2 regions of the Streptomyces sp. NBC_00986 genome follow, and region 1 is predicted to be linked to the other one. Evidence: predicted binding sites of a transcription regulator. Region 1 holds the regulator's gene; the other holds the start of a gene.

What was found. The regulator HspR, encoded in region 1, represses chaperone genes until heat shock. The targets are predictions, from matches to a motif close to TTGAGNNNNNNNNNCTCAA.
Positions count from the first base shown of each region.
Region 2: the regulator HspR is predicted to act here: its motif matches at 2,331-2,349, upstream of lon (endopeptidase La).

Region 1 covers NZ_CP108733.1:5,778,440-5,786,676, reverse strand. The annotation lists gene grpE (nucleotide exchange factor GrpE) at 1-81, shown strand, start outside; gene dnaJ (molecular chaperone DnaJ) at 142-1,332, shown strand; gene OG504_RS25550 (heat shock protein transcriptional repressor HspR) at 1,338-1,790, shown strand; gene OG504_RS25545 (fibronectin type III domain-containing protein) at 1,864-3,561, opposite strand; gene OG504_RS25540 (sugar ABC transporter substrate-binding protein) at 3,856-4,962, shown strand; gene OG504_RS25535 (transglutaminase N-terminal domain-containing protein) at 4,985-5,827, opposite strand; gene OG504_RS25530 (alpha-E domain-containing protein) at 5,829-6,761, opposite strand; gene OG504_RS25525 (circularly permuted type 2 ATP-grasp protein) at 6,758-8,237, opposite strand, start outside.
Region 2 covers NZ_CP108733.1:4,341,140-4,349,376, reverse strand. The annotation lists gene OG504_RS18670 (Scr1 family TA system antitoxin-like transcriptional regulator) at 1-255, opposite strand, end outside; gene OG504_RS18665 (ATP-binding protein) at 402-767, shown strand; gene OG504_RS18660 (hypothetical protein) at 919-1,122, opposite strand; gene OG504_RS18655 (hypothetical protein) at 1,152-1,562, opposite strand; gene OG504_RS18650 (DUF4259 domain-containing protein) at 1,611-2,036, opposite strand; gene lon (endopeptidase La) at 2,372-4,789, shown strand; gene OG504_RS18640 (lysozyme) at 4,868-5,686, opposite strand; gene OG504_RS18635 (MarR family winged helix-turn-helix transcriptional regulator) at 5,924-6,469, shown strand; gene OG504_RS18630 (protein phosphatase 2C domain-containing protein) at 6,628-7,416, opposite strand; gene OG504_RS18625 (nitrate- and nitrite sensing domain-containing protein) at 7,758-8,237, shown strand, end outside.

The sequences.
Region 1 (8,237 bases):
GGGACCGGCAAGGCGGAGTCCTCGGACGCCGCCGAGACCGCGGACGACGACAAGGAGAGCGGTGGCCCGGACGAGGGCTGACATCGCACCCCACGGGACCCGCAAGGGGAGTAGCACCAAAGGAAAGGAGGGACGTCGAGGATGAGCACCAAGGACTTCATCGAGAAGGACTACTACAAGGTCCTCGGCGTCCCCAAGGACGCCACCGAGGCCGAGATCAAGAAGGCGTACCGGAAGCTCGCCCGCGAGTTCCACCCGGACGCCAACAAGGGCAACGCCAAGGCCGAGGAGCGCTTCAAGGAGATCTCCGAGGCCAACGACATCCTCGGTGACCCCAAGAAGCGCAAGGAGTACGACGAGGCCCGCTCCCTCTTCGGCAACGGCGGCTACCGCCCGGGGCCGGGCGGCGCGGGCGGCGGCAACTTCAACTTCGACCTGGGCGACCTCTTCGGAGGCGGCGCCCAGGGCGGTGGTGGCGCCGGGGGAGCCGGCGGCTTCGGCGGCGGGATCGGTGACGTCTTCGGGGGCCTGTTCAACCGCGGCGGCACGGGCACGACCCGTACGCAGCCCAGGCGCGGCCAGGACATCGAGTCCGAGGTCACGCTCAGCTTCACGGAGGCCATCGAAGGGGCCACGGTCCCGCTGCGGATGTCCTCGCAGCAGCCCTGCAAGGCCTGTTCGGGCACCGGCGACAAGAACGGCACACCGCGCGTGTGCCCGACCTGCGTCGGCACCGGCCAGGTGGCGCGCGGCTCCGGCGGCGGCTTCTCGCTCACGGACCCGTGCCCCGACTGCAAGGGCCGCGGCCTCATCGCCGAGCACCCCTGCATCGAGTGCAAGGGCAGCGGACGCGCCAAGTCGTCCCGGACCATGCAGGTCCGGATCCCTGCGGGGGTCACGGACAGCCAGCGCATCCGGCTCCGCGGCAAGGGCGCACCGGGTGAACGGGGCGGTCCCGCAGGGGACTTGTACGTCATGGTGCACGTCGACGCGCACCCCGTGTTCGGCCGCAAGGACGACAACCTCACGGTGACGGTCCCGGTGACGTTCGCCGAGGCGGCACTCGGCGGCGAGGTCAGGGTGCCCACCCTGGGCGGCCCGCCGGTGACGCTGAAGCTGCCCCCGGGCACGCCGAACGGCCGGACGATGCGCGCCCGCGGCAAGGGCGCGGTCCGCAAGGACGGCACCCGGGGCGATCTCCTCGTCACGGTCGAGGTGAGTGTCCCGAAGGACGTCACGGGGAATGCTCGTGACGCACTGGAGGCGTATCGAGAGGCGACCGCGGGCGAGGACCCGCGGGCGGAGCTGTTCCAGGCCGCGAAGGGAGCATGAGAGTGATGGACGGCCGTCGGCGTAACCCTTATGAACTGACCGAGGAGACCCCGGTCTACGTCATCTCGGTGGCGGCCCAGCTCTCCGGCCTGCACCCGCAGACGCTGCGTCAGTACGACCGCCTCGGCCTGGTCTCCCCGGACCGTACGGCCGGGCGCGGCCGGCGCTACTCGGCCCGCGACATCGAACTGCTGCGCACCGTCCAGCAGTTGTCGCAGACCGAGGGCATCAACCTGGCCGGCATCAAGCGCATCATCGAGCTGGAGAACCAGGTGGTCGCGCTCCAGCAGCGCGTCGCCGAGCTCCAGTCGGCGGTCGAGGGCGCGGCGGCCACGATGCAGCAGCGCGAGGCCGCGGTGCACGCGTCGTACCGGCGCGACCTGGTCCCGTACCAGGAGGTCCAGCAGACCAGCGCGCTGGTGGTGTGGCGGCCGAAGCGGCAGCAGTCCTCGGACTGACGCACGGCACAGGCATCCCGAAGGGGCCCGGAGGTTCACCGACCTCCGGGCCCCTTCCGTGTGTTCAGGACGTTCAGGGCGTCAGGGCCGCCCAGTCGCCCGCCGGCACGGACTCGGTGCCGTCCGCGGCCAGCGTGGTCACCCAGTAGAAGGACGTGGTGCCGCGCGCGGCGCCGGCGTCGTGGTACGTGCCGGCCTCGCTGCCGAGGTCGGCGATCTTCTCGTACGTCCCGGTGGCGGGGTTCCAGCGGTGGACGCGGAAGCCGGTCGTCTCCTGGGAGGCGGAGCTCCAGTTCCAGTCGAGGTCGACCCCCGCGCCGCCCTCCGTCGCGGACGCGTCCAGTTCCAGCGGGGAGCCCTCCGGAGTGGTGACGCTCGGCGTCACGTCGAGTTCCGTCTCCACCACGATGTGGGCCTCGCCGGTCGACTTCCAGGTGGAGAGCCAGTTGTCGTCGTACGCGTCGACGAAGAAGCAGGCCTCTTCGCCGTCGGGCAGGGTCGCGTACGCGTACGACGTGGTGGCGGCGGACAGCCACTCCACCTCGTGGACGGAGCAGACCTTCTCCTCGTCGCCCAGGAGCCGGCCCCGGTAGACGAGGTACCGCCCGAGGTCGGGCGCCGGGTTCGGGTCCCAGGCCAGCGAGAAGCCGTACCCGGTCGGCGTGACCGTCAGTCCGGTCACCGCGGGAGGCGCGGTGCTGTCCGGGCGGGTGGCCCTGAGGGCGGCGGAGCGGGCGGACTCGTTGCCCGCCGCGTCCAGGGCGGTCACCCGGTAGGTGTAGGTGCTCTCCTCCGCCGCCGAGGTGTCCAGGTACGAGGCCTTGGCCGTGTCCCCGATCCTGGCGTACGAGCTGCTCCCGTCCGGCGCCCGGTACACGCGGTACGACGTCGCTCCGGCGACCGCGGTCCACTCGACCGGGATTCCGCCCACCGAGAGGGAGGTCTCCAGCCCGGTGGGCACGGCGGGGGCGGTGCGGTCGGCGGTGGTGACGGGCTGGTCGGCGGTGCCGCCGGACTCGTTGCCGGCCGCGTCGAGCGCGCGGAGCTCGTAGTAGTAGGTGTCCTCGCCGGTCACCGGGAGACCGGTGTCGGTGTACGAGGTGGAGGCGGTCGTGGCGAGCGGTGTGCCGCCGAACGCGGTCCCCTTCGGGCGCCGGTAGACCCGGTACCCCGCGAGGTCCATCTCCGTGTTCTTCGACCAGGTGAGCTTCGCCCTGCCGGTCGCGGAGGAGTACGACACCGCCGTGCCCGTCGGGGCGAGCGGCTCGACCTTGTCGACGGTGGCCGAAGTCCGGGGCGTGTACGTGAACTTGACCTTCGCGGCGCCCGTCCAGTTGGCGTAGTCGATCCGCAGGGTGTGCTTGCCCTTGGGGATCGTCACGTTGGCCGTCCTGCTCACGGTCGTGGAGGTGTTCTTCCACAGGTCGACCTTGCGGACGCCGTCGACGTACACGCGGATTCCGTCGAGCCCGGACGCGGCGAGGGCGAACGGACCGCCGGAGCCGAAGTCCCGGGTCACGCTCCAGCGGACGCCGAAGGTGTCCTTCGGGAGGCCGGAGGCGGGGGCGCCGGTCCAGGTCCGGTCGATCGCGTTGTCGCAGTCCGTCTTCTTGGGGGTGCCCGAGAAGGAGGTGTTCGCGAAGAACTGGCGCTTGAAGACGGGCGAGGTGCAACTGGCCGCCGCGGAGGCGGAGATCGTCGCGCCGGCGAGCAGGCCGCCCGCGACGGAGAGCACGACGGCGACGGCGGTCGTGTGTCTGGCTGGGTTCATGCGGTCCCTTGTCGGATCGGTCTCGGCGGCACTGGCCGCCGATGATCACGACTCGTGGGGAAAGGAGTTGGTTGTGCTGATCTTTGCCTTCCCATGAACTCCCGTTGAGTGGAGGGTCCGTAAAGAGCGTTTGGATGGGGTTCCGCAGCCTCTCCACATACCAAACGGAACGTGGCGTTGCCATCTCGTTAAGTAGTTCCGCTTGACGCCGGTGGTCGTGGCCGCGTTGGCTTTTCAGTCACCTGGGTTGCAATGCTGCACCCACGTCCGCACGGCACCAGAAGTGAGCACCCAATGCGTCGTATCGCCATATCCGTGGCCGCGTCCTCGCTGGCCCTCCCCCTGGCCGCCTGTGGCGTGCTGAACTCGTCGGGGAGCAGCTCGGACGCGACTCCGGCGAAGGGCAACGACATCACGGTCGGTGTGCTCATGCCGGAGAAGACGAACACGCGGTACGCGGAGTTCGACTTCCCGATCATGAAGGCGAAGATCCGGGAACTCACCGCGAACAAGGGCAAGGCCGAGTACGAGAACGCCGGCGGCGTCGCGGCCACGCAGGACAAGCAGATGCAGGCGATGATCGACAAGAAGGTCGACATCATCGTGCTCGACGCCGTCGACTCGCACGCCATCCGCACCATGGTGGCGAAGGCCAAGACCGCCGGCATCCCGGTCATCGCCTACGACCGGCTCGCCGAGGGCCCGATCGACGCGTACGTCTCCTTCGACGGCGAACTGGTCGGCGAGGTGCAGGGCCGCTCCCTGCTCGAGGCGCTGGGCGGCGACGTGGACACCTCCGACAAGATCGTCATGATCAACGGCTCGCCGACCGACCCGAACGCCGCGGTGTTCAAGGGCGGGGCGCTGTCCGAGTTGCAGGGCAAGGTGACGATCGCCGAGAGCTACAACACCAAGGCCTGGGACCCCGACATCGCGAAGTCGGAGATGACCGAGGCGATCAACAAGCTCGGCAAGAACAACATCGCCGCGGTGTACTCCGCCAACGACGCCATGGCCGGCGGCATCATCAAGGCCCTGAAGGCGTCGGGCCTGACGAAGATCCCGCCCGTCACCGGCCAGGACGCCGAACTCACCGCCGTGCAGCGGATCGTCTCCGGTGAGCAGTACATGAGCGTCTACAAGCCCTACCCCGACCTCGCCGAGGCCGCAGCGAAGATCGCGGTCGCCAAGGTGCAGGGCAGGGACATCGAGTTCGACGCGCTGACCCGTGACACGGTCGACAGCCCCACGAACAAGAAGATCCCCTCGCAGCTGGTGTCCGTGGTCGCGCTGACGCAGGACAACATCAAGTCGACGGTGGTCGCGGACGGGATCTACAAGATCTCCGACATCTGCACGGCCGACTACAAGACGGCGTGCGAGGCGCACGGGCTGAAGTGACCCGCCCGCCCCGCACGGGAGTTCACGCCACCCGCGTGAACTCCACCGTCACCTCCGGCGGTCCGCCCGCCACACCCCGGTAGATCCCCTTGTGCGGGGTCACGTCGTCGTAGTCGCGCCCCCGCCCCACCACCACGTGGGACTCGTCGGGCCGGGTCCGGTTCGTGGGGTCGTAGCCGCACCAGTCGCCCGCCCAGTACTCGATCCAGGCGTGGCTCTGCCCGGCCACCGGGCGGTGCAGCTCCGCTTCGCGCTCGGGGTGCAGGTAACCGGAGACGTAGCGCGTGGGCAGGCCGAGCCCCCGCAGCAGGGCGATGGTCACGTGGGCGATGTCCTGGCAGACGCCGGCGCCCTGTTCCCAGGCCTCGGTGGCGGAGGTGTTCACGCCCGTGACGCCGGGGAGGTAGGCCACCCGGTCGGCTACCAGAGCGGAGACCGCGATCGCCGTCCCGTGCGGATCGAGTCCTACGGCCGCCTTGCGGGCCTTCTTCAGCAGCTTGGGCGGGACCGTCGTACGGACCGTGGGGCCGATGAACTCCAACAGGCGTGAGTTCGTGGTCCGTTCGGTCACCTCCTGCCAACTGGGGGAGGGGCCGAGCAGCTCCGGCGGGGACGTCTCGACGAGGCTCGACGCGGTGATCGTGAGGTTCGCGTGCGGGTCCATCAGGTCGAAGCCGGTGACCTGGGTGCCCCAGTAGTCCCAGTACGACCACGTCGGCGTCGTGGGGTTGACGGTCACGCGCGCGTCCAGCGTGGTCTGGCCGGGCAGCGTGAGCGGGGTCATCCTCACCTCGTTGTGGGAGGACACGGCCGCCTGGGCGTACGACACGCGGGTGGTGTGGCGGATGCGAAGCCTACGGGTCATCTCAGGCTCCTTCCTGGGCCCACTCGACGGGCCCCTGGTACGGGAAGAACAACTCCGCTACCGCCTCCGCCGAGTCCATGCAGGCGTGCTGCAAGTCCTTGAGGAGGGCGGGCAGTTGCTCTTCCAAGGCGTGCGAGTCGAGGTATTCGAGACGGGTGCGCAGCCGGCCGATGGGACGCCGCGCCGGGTCCTGCCGCTGGCGCCCGAGCGCGGTGAGGCACTCCTCGGCCGTCGTCAGCGCGTGCAGCGCCGAACGCGGGAAGTCCCGGTCCAGCAGCAGGAATTCGGCCACGCGCGGGGTGTCCCCGAAACCGCCGTACACCCGCGCGTACGCCTCGTCGGCGCCCGAAGCGCTCAGCAGCGTCGGCCAGTCGGGCGCGTGCGCCGCGTCCAACACCCGTACCGACAACAGCCGTACGGTCATGTCCACCCGCTCGAGGCTCCTGCCGAGGACGACGAAACGCCAGCTGTCGTCACGGCTCATCGTGGAGTCGGCGAGACCGAAGAACAACGCGGCACGTCTGCGCACGAGTTCGAGATAGGCGTAGGGGCCCGTACGGCGGGCCGCGAGGCGTTGGTCGGCCAGGGCGTGCCAGGTGGAGTTGAGGCACTCCCACATCTCCGAGGAGACGGCTTCCCGGGCGCTGCGGGCGTTGAGGCGGGCGGCGCCGAGCGCGCCCTCGATGGAACAGGTCGAGCGGGCGTCGAAGGCCAACTGGTCCAACACCTGCTGCATGTCCACGCGTTGACCGCCCGCGTCGACCCCGAGGATCGCGTACAGCGACCGGCACGCCACGTCCTCGTCGCGCCAGGGGTCCTCCAGCATGCGGTGGAGGTAGGCGTCGAGGATGCGCCCGGTGTTGTCGGCGCGCTCGACGTAACGGCCCGTCCACGTCAGGGCCTCGGCTATCCGGGAGAGGATCACGTCGTTCACTGCTGCGCCCCTTCCTGTACGACCATGGGGTTGCCGTCGGGGCCGAGTTGACGGGGTGCCACCTCGGGCAGTCCGCCCTCCGGGAAGAGCGACGCGGGCTGTTCGGTGGGGCCCTCCGCGAGCACCCAGGTGTCCTTGGAGCCGCCGCCCTGGCTGGAGTTGACGATCAGGTTGCCCTCCTGGAGGGCGACGCGGGTGAGGCCGCCGGGCAGCACCCAGACGTCGGTGCCGTCGTTCACGGCGAACGGGCGCAGGTCGATGTGGCGCGGTGCCATGCGTTCGCCCGCGAGGGTGGGGGAGGTCGACAGGGCGACCGGGCGCTGGGCGATCCAGCCGCGCGGATCGGCGGCGACGGCTTTGCGAGTGCGTTCGAGCGTCTTCGCGTCGGCCTTGGGTCCGATGACGATGCCCATGCCGCCCGCGCCGTCCACCGGCTTCACGACCAGCCGGTCGATCTGGTCGAGGACCGCCTCCAACTGGCCCGGCTCGTCTGGGCGGTAGGACTCCACGTTGGGGAGAATCGGTTCCTCTGAGAGGTAGTAGCGGATGAGGTCGGGGACGTAGGTGTAGAGGAGCTTGTCGTCCGCGATGCCGTTGCCGACCGCGTTCGCGAGTGTGACGTTCCCGGCCTGGGCGGCGTTCATGATGCCCGGGCAGCCGATCACCGAGTCGGGGCGGAAGTGCAGCGGGTCGAGGAAGTCGTCGTCGAGCCGCCGGTATACGACGTGGACGGGCACCTCGCCGCGCGTGGTCCGCATCCACACCCGGTTGTTGCGGCAGGTGAGGTCGTGCCCCACCACCAACTGCACGCCCATCAGCCGGGCGAGCAGGGCGTGTTCGAAGTAGGCGGCGTTTCCCGGTCCGGGGGTGAGGACCACGACGCGCGGGTCCTGGGCGCCCGCGGGCGCGGCGGCCCGCAGCGCGGCGAGCAGCTTCTGCGCGTACCCGTCGACGGGGACCACGTGCTGCTCGGCGAAGAGGGAGGGGAAGATCCGGGTCATGGCTCTGCGGTTCTCGATGACGTACGAAACCCCGCTCGGCACCCGGACGTTGTCCTCGAGGACCCGGAAGTCCCCGGCCTCGTCGCGCACGAGGTCGATGCCGGCGACGTGGATGCGGACCCCGCCCGGTGGCTCGACCCCCTGCGCGGCCCGATGGAAATGAGCCGAGTTGAGGAGCAGCCGCCAGGGCACCACACCGTCCTCGAAGGCACGGCAGTGCGAGTAGGCGTCGGAGAGATAGGCCTCCAGCGCCCGCACCCGTTGCGCCACCCCGCGCTGGATGAGATCCCACTCCAGCGCGTCGATGATCCGGGGCACCAGGTCCAGTGGCCAGGGCCGTTCCTCGCCCGCGAAGGCGTAGGTCACGCCGCGGTCGGTGAACGCGCGGGCCATCTGGTCCGCGCGGAAGCGCAGTTCACTCGGCTCGATGGGCTGGAGTGCCGCCAGTACCGGCTCGTAGGCGGTTCTGACCTCA
Region 2 (8,237 bases), 1.4 Mb from region 1:
GCGCGTGCGGTCCCCGGCCATCGCGCCAAGGGCGTCCACGTAGTCGGTGTCCGGGCAGTCGTAGAGGGCGGCCAGCGTGCGCACGCGCTCCGCGCTCACCCCGAAGCGGGCCAGCTCCATGTTCGTGACGTGCGAGCGGTTCGTGCCGAGTCGGTCGGCCGCCTCCTGGATGGTCAGCCCGCAGTTCTCGCGCATGCGCCGTAGCTCGGTGCCCAGCCGCCGTTGGCGCTCGGTGATGAAGGTCCGTGAAGCCATGGCCCTTTCCTACCGGGCGCCGGACGGCATGTCGTCACTCGTTCGGGTTATTCAGCTGCCAATCTGCACCATTCGGTGGCACTAGTTAGGCGTGCCAGCCTACGGTGAGCTTCGAATCAACTCCACCTCGGCATGGGAGAGTTGCCATGGACGAACGCCTGCCCGAACCCCCCTCCGAGTGGCGCTACACCCTCCGCGTCCCCCAGGACCCCCTCGCCCCCGCCGTCCTGTTGACCTCCGAACTCCTCACCAACACCTGGCGTCACGCACCCGGCCCCGCCTCCCTCAGCCTCAAGTGGGCCGACAAGCGGCTGCGGGCCAGCTTCTGGGACGCGGGTTTCCTGGTGCCGTACCCGACGGGCTGTCCGGAGCCGTATGCCGAAGGTGGTCGTGGGCTCGCCCTCGTGGAGCTCTGTGTTGATGCCTGGGGGAGCTTCGCGATGGGGCCGGCCCAGGGCAAGGTCGTGTGGTTCGAGCTGATGTCAGGCGTGCCGGGGCGCGTGGCGGCGTGAGATCGTCGCCGCCCCCCCCCGCCGGAGGAGACCCTCCCCGTAGAAACGTGACACATCGGCCCAAAGTGTCACACTTTCGCGCCTCACCCTCCGTGAGCGCCGAGCCTCCCCGCACGTTCGGGCCGGGCACGCTTCGGCCGAGTCGGTTGGATCAGGAGTAGAAGCCTCGGCCGTATTCGTCCCGGCTCAGATCGAAGTCGTCCGGACGATCACGGCGCAGCCCTTCGTACCGCTCCGCGAAGACATCGATCGCCTGGTGGATGGTGCACCCCAGGGTTTCGCGGATGGTGGCGATCGCGGCGATGATCCGGTGCTCCAGGATGTCCCGGTCCACGCTCTCGGGCAGTTGTTCCATGACGCTGTGAGCCTACCCGGCGAGGATGATCAGCCCTTTTCGGAGGGGCTGAACATGCGGTCGCGAAACTCCTGGAACGCGTGCCAGCCCGAGGACCCTCCCGGAGTGATCAGGTCTCCTGAGGAGCAGTCCAGCACCTTGCAGCCGAGGGCGCCCGCGAGGCGGAAGACGGAGGCGAGCACGTCGTCGCCGGAGCCGCGGATGTGGAGCATGACCGAGTCCACGGGATCATCCGAGCCGATGTTGAGTTCGATGGACCAGGTGGGTCCGGTGAGGTCGCCCCAGGTGGGATCCGAGAGGTCGGCTGAGGGCTCGGCCCGGCTCACGGTCGCGAGGACCTCGTGCAGTGGGCCGAGTGGGCGCGGGGTGTAGTCGTCGGGTATGTCCTGCGCCGAGGTGATGTCGTCGGGCAGGTTGAGGAGAAGAACGTCCCAGCTCATGTGGACCTTCCGGATGAGGAACGGGCGGTTGTGTTGCTGCTGCGCGGGTCAGCTCAGGTGGAGCTGTTCTTCCGGTGGCCGGGGCGTGAGTGTGCCGCGGAGCCGGTTGATCGTCGTCTGCCAGGGGTCGCCGTCCGGTCCGTCCCAGAGCTCCAGGAGTTCGGACGGCTCGGTCATGACGCGGTCGAGGGCCTGGAGGGCGAGGGCACGTAGACCGGTCAGGTCGGGGACGGGCTCGTCCGGTCCGTAGTGGGGGTGGGCGGGCTCTCCGTCGGGGTGTTGTGCGGCGACCAGGGCCGCTGCCGCGATGGCTTCGTCGGCGATGCGTGCGTCGAGGTAATCGATGGTGTCGGCCGCTCGGGCGAGTGCGTCCCGCACAAAGCCCTGACGCGTGTCCGGGGAGGCGTCGTCGAGGTCGCCGCACCAGTCCGCAGCGGTGTCGTTGTCGAAGGGGCCGACGTCCCAGGTGCCCATGCGTCTCTCCTGATCGTGATCGTGATGGCGTCGCGTCAGGGGATCGTGGCAGGCGCCACTGACATCGGCCGCCGAGGTCGGGTGCCGAGGTCGGCCGCCGCGGTCGACCGTCGAAGCCGGGTGTCGAGGTCGGCCGTCGTGATCGGGCGGCCAGCCCCGGCCACCCCGTCAGACCACCCCGTTCCCCGGGAAGCCCCCGCCCCGTTTCCGTGTTGACCTGCGCAGAGCCCGGGGCGCCACGCCTGATCGCTCACGGCGAACAACCGGTGGGGAACAATCGAAGACGCCCAAGCATTGAGTCGGCATAGCTCAACTTGACTGCCTAAGGGGAGATCATGGCTTCGACGTCCACACCGCTCACCCTGCCCGTGCTGCCGCTCGACGACGAGGTCGTGCTGCCCGGAATGGTGGTTCCGCTGGACCTGAACGACACCGATGTACGCGCCGCCGTGGAGGCCGCTCAGGCTGCCGCGCGGTCCGAGCCCGGAAAGCCCAAGGTCCTGCTGGTGCCACGGATCGACGGGACCTACGCGACCACGGGTGTGCTCGGCACTATCGAGCAGGTCGGCCGGCTGGCCGACGGTGACCCGGGTGCGCTGATCCGCGGCCGTAGCCGCGTGAAGATCGGGGCCGGGACCACCGGGCCCGGTGCCGCGCTCTGGGTCGAGGGCACCGCGCTCGACGAGAGCCTGCCCGAACCCTTGCCCGGCTCCGTTTCCGAGCTGGTGAAGGAATACAAGGCGCTGGCCACGGCATGGCTGCGCAAGCGCGGGGCCTGGCAGGTCGTCGACCGCGTGCAGGCCATTGACGATGTGTCCACGCTCGCCGACAACTCCGGTTACTCGCCCTTCCTCACCACCGAGCAGAAGATCGAGCTGCTGGAGACCGCCGATCCGGTGGCCCGGCTGAAGCTCGCCACCCAGCACCTGCGCGACCACCTCGCCGAGCAGGACGTTGCCGAGACCATCGCCAAGGACGTGCAGGAAGGCGTCGACAAGCAGCAGCGTGAGTTCCTGCTGCGGCGCCAGCTCGAAGCCGTCCGCAAGGAACTGCGCGAGCTGAACGGGGACACGAGCGACGGCGAGGAGTCCGACGACTACCGGGCTCGCGTCGAGGCCGCCGATCTTCCCGAGAAGGTCCGTGAGGCCGCGCTCAAGGAGGTCGAGAAGCTGGAGCGGTCCTCCGACCAGTCGCCCGAGGGGTCGTGGATCCGCACCTGGCTGGACACCGTTCTTGAACTGCCTTGGAACGAAAGGACCCAGGACGAGTACGACATCCAGGGCGCCAAGGCGATCCTCGACGCCGAGCACGCCGGTCTGAACGACGTGAAGGAGCGCATCACCGAGTACCTGGCCGTGCGCAAGCGGCGTGCGGAGCGGGGCCTGGGAGTTGTCGGAGGCCGGCGCGGTGGTGCCGTGCTCGCCCTCGTCGGTCCGCCCGGTGTCGGCAAGACCTCGCTCGGTGAGTCCGTCGCGCACGCCATGGGGCGGAAGTTCGTCCGGGTCGCGCTGGGCGGGGTTCGCGACGAGGCCGAGATCCGCGGTCACCGGCGTACGTACGTCGGTGCGCTGCCCGGTCGTATCGTCCGGGCCATCAAGGAGGCCGGGTCCATGAACCCGGTGGTCCTGCTGGACGAGATCGACAAGGTGGGGTCCGACTACCGGGGCGACCCGGCGGCGGCTCTGCTCGAAGTGCTCGACCCCGCGCAGAACCACACCTTCCGCGACCACTACCTGGAGGTCGAACTCGACCTGAGCGATGTGGTGTTCCTGGCGACGGCCAACGTGCTCGAAGCCATCCCGGAGGCGCTGCTCGACCGGATGGAACTGGTCCGGCTGGACGGTTACACCGAGGACGAGAAGGTCGTCATCGCCCGTGACCACCTGCTCCCGCGTCAGCTGGAGCGGGCGGGGCTCAAGGACGACGAGGTCGTCATCGACGAGAGCGCGCTGCGCAAGCTCGCCGGCGAGTACACCCGTGAGGCGGGCGTCCGTACCCTGGAGCGGTCCGTCGCCCGGCTGCTGCGCAAGATCGCGGCCCAGCACGAACTGGGCCAGCGGGAGCTGCCGTTCACGGTGACCGACGCCGACCTGCGCGCGCTGATCGGACGGCCGCACCACGTGCCCGAGTCCGCCCAGGACCCGGCCGAGCGCCGCACGGCCGTACCCGGTGTCGCCACCGGACTCGCGGTCACCGGCGCGGGCGGTGACGTCCTCTACGTCGAGGCGTCGCTGGCCGACCCGGAGACGGGCGCGGCGGGTCTGACCCTGACCGGTCAGCTCGGTGACGTGATGAAGGAGAGCGCGCAGATCGCCCTGTCCTTCCTCCGCTCGCACGGCGCCGAACTGGAGCTGCCCGTGGGCGACTTGAAGGACCGGGGTGTGCACATCCACTTCCCGGCGGGTTCGGTGCCGAAGGACGGCCCGAGCGCGGGTGTCACGATGACGACGGCCCTGGCGTCGCTGCTCAGCGGCCGCCTGGTCCGCACGGACGTGGCGATGACGGGTGAGGTCTCCCTGACCGGTCGGGTCCTCCCGATCGGCGGCGTGAAGCAGAAGCTGCTCGCCGCGCACCAGGCCGGGGTCACCACCGTCATCATCCCGAAGCGCAACGAGCCCGACCTGGACGACGTCCCGGCCGAGGTCCTGGACAAGCTCGACGTCCACGCGGTGACGGACGTCCGCCAGGTCCTGGAGCTGGCGCTGGCGCCGGCCACGAACGGCGCGACGTCGGAGGTTCCGGTGGCGGCGTGACGGACGTCCACCGGTAGGTGAAGGCCCGGGTCCCTTCAAGGGAGGCCCGGGCCTTCGCCGTAGTACGGGGACGGCTCGTCAGCCGTTGGCGAGCGCGACCACCCGGTCCAGCGCGCCGTTGAACTTGTCGTGGTCCCCGACCGTCGTCCCGGACGACGTGTACTGCCACATCGTGTAGAAGCCCCATCCCGCCGGCAGCGTCCCCGGGTCCGAGGCGTACCGCGCGATCCACAGTGGATTGGCCGAAGCGAAGGCACTGGAGTTGCCCGTGCAGTCGCTCCACCAGCTCGTCGCCGTGTAGATCACCGCGTCACGGCCGGTCCGGGACTTGTACGTGGACAGGAAGTCGGCGATCCAACTCACCATCGCCGCGGCCGACTTGCCGTAGCAGGACGCGCCGTACGGGTTCCACTCGATGTCGAGGACACCGGGGAGGGTCCTGCCGTCCTTGGACCAGCCGCCGCCGTGGTCGACGAAGTAGTTGGCCTGGGTGGCGCCGCTCGTCGTGTCCGGGGTCGCGAAGTGGTAGGCACCGCGGATCATGCCGACGCCGTAGGAGCCGTTGTACTGCTGGGCGAAGTACGGGTTCGTGTAGTACGTCCCCTCGGTCGCCTTCGTGTAGGCCCATTTGACCCCGCTGCTCCACAGGGTCGACCAGGCGGCGTTGCCCTGGTAGCCGCTGACGTCGACGCCCTCCGTCTGGGTGGCGTCACCGCCGGTCGGGGTGCCGTCCTGGCCGTCGTGCGCCAGGACGCCGATGCCGAGGTAGGCGGAGCCGCGGGTGGGGACCGTGGCGGCGCCGGCCGGGTGGGAGAGGCCCGCCAGCAGGAGTCCGGAGAGGGCGAGGGCGAGGGAGAGGTGCCGCAGGCGTGGTGTTCGGGGTCTGAGCACAGGCATGGGCGCGGGCATGGCGTGCCTCCGAGGGCGCGGTGGAGCGCGGTGGGGGAGTGGGGGAAGGTGTGTTGATGTTGGCGTGGCCATGCCAGTCGTTGCCTGATAAGGAAGCTACGCACCGAGAAGACCGCGTGGGAAGGGGGTCCGGACGACGCCGTTGGTCTAGCCCTGCGAAATACTGGCGGAGCTGCGGCGATGACGGTGTTTGGCGGAAACTTTCACGATCGGGAAAGCGGACCAATGGGTGCTGACGTGCACAAGGGTGAGGACAGGAACGGCGGTGGGCTTCCCGCGGACGGCGGCGGCCTGTCCGGGGCCGGCGGCGCGCTGCCCGTGGGTCCCGACGGGCTTGCCGTCGACCACGAATACCTGTCCCTGGAGCGCGAGTTGACGTTCCTCTTCCGCCGGGCCCGGGCCAACCAGGGCGAGATGGCCCGTGAGGTCCACCCCGACCTGGAGTCCGCCGCGTACGGCCTGCTGGTCCGGCTGGACGAGTACGGCAGGCAGCGCGCCACCGAGCTGGCCGCCTACATCGGCGTCGGCAAGGCCACCATGTCCCGCCAGCTGCGCGCCCTGGAGGACCTCGGCCTGATCGCCCGCGAGCCCGACCCGGCGGACGGCCGCGCCTGGCTGGTCGACCTCACCGACGAGGGCCGCCGCCGGGTCGCCCACGTCCGCGAGGCCCGGCGGGCCCGCTACGTCAGCCAGCTCTCCCACTGGGACCGCCGCGAGGTCGCCGAACTGGCCCGCCTGATCCACCAGTTGAACGGGGTCATGGAGAAGTGACGCCGGGGTGGCGGCTGTTCGGGGTTCGGCGTGCGCGGGAGAAGCGGCGCCGGCGTGGCGGCCGTTCACAGGTCGACGTACGCGGAGAAGTGACCCGGACGTGGCGGCCGGTCGCAGCTCGTCGTACACCGGAGTAGTGACACCGACACAGCGGCCGTTCACAGCTCGGCGTACACGACCGTCGCGTCGTCGTGCGTCTTGCTCCGGCGCAGATACGTCCGCTCCTCCGCGTCGGCCCGCTCCAGCGCCCGGACCCGGTTCACCAACTCCGGTGCGCCTTCCTTCCGTACGAGGGTGAAGCAGTCCGCCCAGTCGCCCTGGCCGAACTTCTCCACCCAGCGCGTCGCCCCGTCCGTCAGGGCGACGAGGGTGCGGACCTCGGCGCGGGGGAGCGAGCCGGTGACCGCCCGGGCAGCGACCGACGGATCGGCGGCGGCCGTGAAGAAGCCGCCCTCCTTGTTACGGAGCGTGGTGTCGATCATGGCGTCCGTCGCGAGAGCGGAGCGGGGGAGGCGGGAGAGTCGGTCGTCCAGTACGACGGTCACCTCCCCGGACGGGGATTCGGCCAGCAGCGCCGAGTCCGAGAGGACCAGGTATTCGACCTCCTGGGGGGACCAGCGGGCCAGCACCACGGTTGCCTGTGGGGTGCGTGGGTGAGAAAGGTCACAGGTGGTGGCGTGGGCCTCAGCTGTTCGGAGGATCGCCCGGGAGAGAATCTCCGCCAGGGTCAGATCCCGGTAGGAAACGGTCAGTTCGGTCAGCGCTCCACCCAGGCGGGCGGTGTACCAGGGGACCGAATGCAGACACCCCGTCTCGCCGCTCGGCGGTGTCACGCCGTCCAGGACGATCAGCGAACCGCCCTGTCCCGAGGCCGGAAGGCCGACGCTCGCGAAGTCCTCGTTGGGGCGGTCCGGGTCGCCGGGTTCCGACACAAGTTCCGTACGCATACGGCCAGTCTGCACGACCTCTTCACAGGCTCCGCGAAACGTTGGCACTCATGGTCGAATGGGCGCAGTCGTGCAGGTCAGACGCCTGGTTTGGGCTGGAATGGATCACTCCGGGAATGCGTGGCGGCGAATCCTGCCAAAGCATGCCGCTCACGTCCAACCGGCGCGGCGCGCGGGCCCCTTGGACCGCCCGTCGGAACTTGCCCGCCAACTCCCGTCCGGGGTTCACTCCTTCGGGTGGCGGGCCGGACGATGCGCGACCACTGCCTACCGGCACTGGGAGGGTCGCCGTACCGGGATGACGGAGCGTCACCCGGGCCCATGGGTACCACGAGTCAGGAATGCGAGCACCGGTGCAGAAGAAGCGGCCGCGGCGCACAGGCAAGCAGACGGCCCCTCAGGGGGGCGCCACCGGTGCCGCCGTGCCCGACCCCGCGGGCAGCGGGCGCCGTACCCACGTGCGCAACCGGCTCATCATCGCCGTGGCTGTCGTGGCCGCCGCCATCGCCGCGGCCGGTGTCCCCTCCCTCGTCACCGCCTCGGGCCAACTGAGCGACTCCCAGGACCTGGTGACGCTCGCCGGGCAGACGCAGGACGCGCTGTCGCTGGCCCACTCGCTCGCCGACGAGCGGGACGAGGTCACCTCGTACATCGCCGCCGGACGCCCCAAGTCCCAGGCCCCCGACGAGGACCGCAGCGCCCGCGTCGACCGCCAGGTCGAGGAACTCCGCGCCGACACCGACATCTCCGCCGCGCTCCGCTCGGACCTCGACGACGTCGCCGCCGTACGACGGGCCGCGCTCACCGGGAAGAGCAGCGCC